One region of the Phytobacter diazotrophicus genome, then DNA from elsewhere that is predicted to be linked to it. Evidence: predicted binding sites of a transcription regulator. Region 1 holds the regulator's gene; the other holds the start of a gene.
What was found. The regulator CRP, encoded in region 1, controls carbon source genes, mostly activating them, when cyclic AMP is high. The targets are predictions, from matches to a motif close to ATGTGANNNNNNTCACAT.

Region 1 (2,202 bases):
GCGTCAGTAAACTGTATTTCGCTTCGCAATAGTCTGCCAGTTGGCGATACAGCAGGCTCAAGGATTCACGCAGCGGTTGCTCTCGCCACAACCAGAACCAGAAGGCGTTAAATGCGCCGTACCACAGGGTACCCAGCCCATAAATCAGCAACGGCTCCCAGATGGGCATGTTACCGGCGAGGCTGAGAGTAAAGATGGCGGCAATGAGCGAGGCGGGTAGAAGCCGCCCGTGTAATGCGCTGATTTCTGCTGTGACGCCGAGCAAGAGCGTTAATCCGCTCAGAATCAGCGGTAGCGGAATATTTTGCGTCAGTAATAGCTGTACCGTGAGGCTACTGCCCGCAAAGAGCGTGCCGCCGATAATGACGCGTTTGAAGAAACGTTTATGCAGAGTATCCAGACCGGCAATATTGCAGCAGGCGGGAACGAGAGAAAACAGCAGACCAAGATCGAGACGACCCGCGATCAGACCCACGGTCACAGGGAGGCATAACACCAGCGTTTGTCGCAGTGCATAGTTGATTTCGGGGTGATAAATCAGCCTGCGCCACATGGGGAAGAGAGACAAAAACGGCGCATCGTTAAGGGCGATGCGCCGCTTGAGAATTAACGTGTACCGTACACGACAATGGTTTTACCGTGTGCGGAGATCAGGTTTTGATCTTCCAGCATTTTCAGGATACGGCCGACGGTTTCGCGGGAACAGCCAACGATCTGACCAATTTCCTGGCGGGTAATTTTAATTTGCATACCGTCCGGGTGGGTCATTGCATCCGGTTGTTTCGCCAGATTCAGCAGCGTCTGTGCGATACGGCCCGTTACATCAAGGAAGGCGAGGTTACCGACTTTTTCCGAGGTGACCTGCAGGCGACGCGCCATCTGGGAAGACAAACGCATCAGAATATCCGGGTTCACCTGAATTAACTGGCGGAATTTTTTGTAGGAGATTTCGGCCACTTCACAAGCGGTTTTAGCGCGTACCCATGCACTGCGCTCCTGACCCTCTTCGAACAGACCCAGTTCACCGATAAAATCTCCCTGGTTAAGGTAAGAGAGGATCATCTCTTTACCTTCTTCATCCTTGATTAGCACAGCCACTGAGCCTTTGACGATGTAATACAACGTTTCCGCTTTTTCACCCTGGTGAATCAGCGTGCTCTTCGACGGGTACTTATGAATGTGGCAATGAGACAAGAACCATTCGAGAGTCGGGTCTGTTTGCGGTTTGCCAAGCACCATGCGCGGTTATCCTCTGTTATAAGCTGGCTCCAGACGCTGGATTCACATATCGCGTCCGGGGTTGCAATCTATCTTCCCCATACCTGGGAAGTGGACCGTCAGACATGCCTGCGGCCTGTAATATGTGATGTCCTCTGCATACATGCATAACGTCAATGTATCACTGTAGCATCGTGATTGTTTTAGCATAGCTTTTAACGCCTGTCTCCTGGTGTCTCGCTTCAGCTTGACGCAGGTCGCCTTCCGTTGCGAGTTTTCTTATGTGCGCGTAATCTGTAAAGAAAATTGTAACTCCGGAGTGAATTAAAAATGCAAGCTCGTGTGAAATGGGTAGAAGGTTTAACGTTCCTTGGCGAGTCTGCGTCCGGGCACCAGATCCTGATGGATGGTAACTCAGGCGACAAAGCCCCAAGCCCGATGGAAATGGTGCTGATGGCCGCAGGGGGATGCAGCGCTATCGATGTTGTCTCTATTCTGCAAAAAGGCCGCCACGATGTGAAAGATTGCGAAGTGAAGCTGACATCAGAGCGTCGTGAAGAGGCTCCGCGTCTGTTTACGCATATCAATTTGCACTTTATCGTGACCGGCAAAGAGCTAAAAGAGGCGGCGGTATCGCGCGCGGTGGATCTCTCTGCCGAGAAGTATTGCTCCGTGGCATTAATGCTGGAGAAAGCGGTGAAAATCACGCATTCATATGAGGTGATTGAGGCCTGAGAACACAGGTCGGATAAGCGTCGCGTATCCGACACATTCCCCGGTGGCGCTGCGTTTACCGGGGCTTCAGAGGGAGGCAGAAGTTGTGTCGGCTGGAGGCCTATTGAATCTTCTTCCCTTCCATCAGCCGTTGGACCAGCGGTGTCATGATCAGCTCCATTGCTAACCCCATTTTGCCGCCAGGCACCACGAGCGTATTCATGTGTGAAATGAACGAACCCTGCAACATCGCCAGCAACCAGGGATAGT
Region 2 (2,202 bases), 2.6 Mb from region 1:
GCATAACGAGTTCAGAAGAATAAGCACAACTTAAGTTATATTACGTTAATGTTCATTACGCCCATATGACATGCGGATGATAGTCTTATCCTGTCATAAATATTCGTTTTCTCTTACTTCGGGCGCACCTGTTCCGGCAGGAAAATAAAGCTATTTTTCAAAAGGGTGAGGTTTCTCTGGTTACCTGAAAAGTGACGGCTTGCGCACGTCTGGCGGTAAGAATGTGACTTAAGAACGATTTTGAAACGATGTTTTGATTTATCGTAGGGACAATTGATGACAACAACAGGGTAAGGAGTGGGCAATGAAAAAAGTGGCGGTGTTGTTAGCGCCAGGGTTTGAAGAAGCAGAAGCGATTATTACCATCGACATTCTGCGTCGCCTGAATATTGAGGTTGAAACGCTGGCCTGCGCACAATCACGTGCGGTAGTGAGCTATCACAATATTCCGATGGTGGCAGACAGCACGCTGAGCGAGCGCGCTGACACAGTTTATGACGCCGTGGTGCTTCCGGGCGGCCCGCAGGGTAGTGTTAATCTTGCCGCGAATGCAGAAGTTATCGCATTTATTAAGCATCATGATGCGCAGAATAAGCTGATTTGCCCGATTTGCTCCGCAGCCGCAAGAGTGCTTGGCGGCAATGACCTGCTGGATGGCCGCCGCTACGTCTGCTCCGGCGATTTGTGGCAAGGGGTTCGAAACGGTGAGTACGTTGATGCCCCGGTGGTGGAAGACCGTAATCTGCTAAGCGGCAAAGGTCTTGGCCACGCGTTTGATTTTGCGTTTGCCCTGTCGGCACGCTTGCTGGGTGATGAAACCCCCGTGCGCGATCACGCAGATCATATTTATTACCACTGGTAACCTGTACACCCCGATACACCTTGTATCGGGGGACAAGGATAACCGAGCTGGAGCTATGGATTATTCTGCTAACATCCTTCTGATTTGTACGACAAATACTCCCATTTTTATGTCTTAATCCGCTGAATTTATGTACGGAATTACTGTAATTCTGCGGTGTGATATTGCTCTCCTATGGAGAATCAATTTCCCGCTAAAACTACTGCCAGCACAGGTATCCAGGGAAGCACGGATCCTAATGCCTTGTTTTATGACCTTTTAAGTTAACCGGTAGTTATTTTTCCCTACGTAAAAGAAAGTCAAAGCTGGAGTTAACCATGCACAAATTCACTAAAGCGTTAGCAGCCATTGGCCTTGCAGCCGTTATGTCACAATCCGCTATTGCTGAAACAATGAAACTGGGTTTTTTGGTAAAACAACCTGAAGAACCCTGGTTCCAGACTGAATGGAAATTCGCCGATAAGGCGGGCAAGGATTTAGGGTTTGAGGTGATTAAAATCGCCGTTCCGGATGGCGAAAAAACACTTAATGCTATCGACAGTCTGGCAGCGAGCGGCGCAAAAGGCTTCGTTATCTGTACGCCGGACCCGAAATTAGGTTCCGCGATTGTTGCTAAAGCGCGCGGTTATGACATGAAAGTTATTACCGTGGATGATCAGTTCGTTAACGCCAAAGGCGAACCGATGACCTCCGTTCCTCTGGTCATGATGGCCGCCAGCGAAATCGGCGCGCGTCAGGGTCAGGAATTGTACAAAGAGATGCAAAAACGCGGCTGGGATGTGAAAACGACAGGCGTTATGGCGATCACGGCCAATGAACTGGATACCGCACGTCGCCGTACCACCGGTTCAATGGATGCGCTGAAAGCCGCAGGCTTCCCGGAAAAACAAATTTACCAGGTACCGACAAAATCAAACGATATCCCCGGTGCGTTTGATGCCGGTAACTCTCTGCTGGTGCAACATCCGGAAGTGAAACACTGGCTGGTGCTGGGTATGAACGATAACACCGTCCTGGGTGGCGTGCGCGCAACCGAAGGTCAGGGCTTTAAAGCTGCAGATGTGATTGGCATTGGTATTAACGGTGTGGACGCGGTGAGCGAGCTGTCTAAAGCGCAGGCGACCGGCTTCTACGGTTCTCTGCTGCCAAGTCCGGATGTACACGGCTATAAAACCAGCGAGCTGCTCTACAACTGGGTGACCAAAGGTGTTGAGCCGCCGAAATTCACTGCGGTTACCGATGTGGTGCTGATCACTCGCGATAACTTCAAAGAAGAGCTGGCGAAAAAAGGGTTAGGCGTGAAGTAAATCTCTGATGGTTGTGCCCTCCCTTGTCAGGGA

Region 2: a site for CRP is predicted at 1,019-1,036, ahead of ACS0RQ_RS17135 (arabinose ABC transporter substrate-binding protein). Genes of this name have one in related genera too.

The regions. Positions count from the first base shown of each region.
Region 1 is NZ_CM125428.1:457,196-459,397, forward strand. Features, by position in the region: gene ACS0RQ_RS02090 (YccS/YhfK family putative transporter) at 1-553, opposite strand, end outside; gene crp (cAMP-activated global transcriptional regulator CRP) at 607-1,239, opposite strand; gene ACS0RQ_RS02100 (OsmC family protein) at 1,549-1,953, shown strand; gene ACS0RQ_RS02105 (phosphoribulokinase) at 2,054-2,202, opposite strand, start outside.
Region 2 is NZ_CM125428.1:3,518,209-3,520,410, reverse strand. Features, by position in the region: gene ACS0RQ_RS17140 (DJ-1 family glyoxalase III) at 305-862, shown strand; gene ACS0RQ_RS17135 (arabinose ABC transporter substrate-binding protein) at 1,180-2,169, shown strand.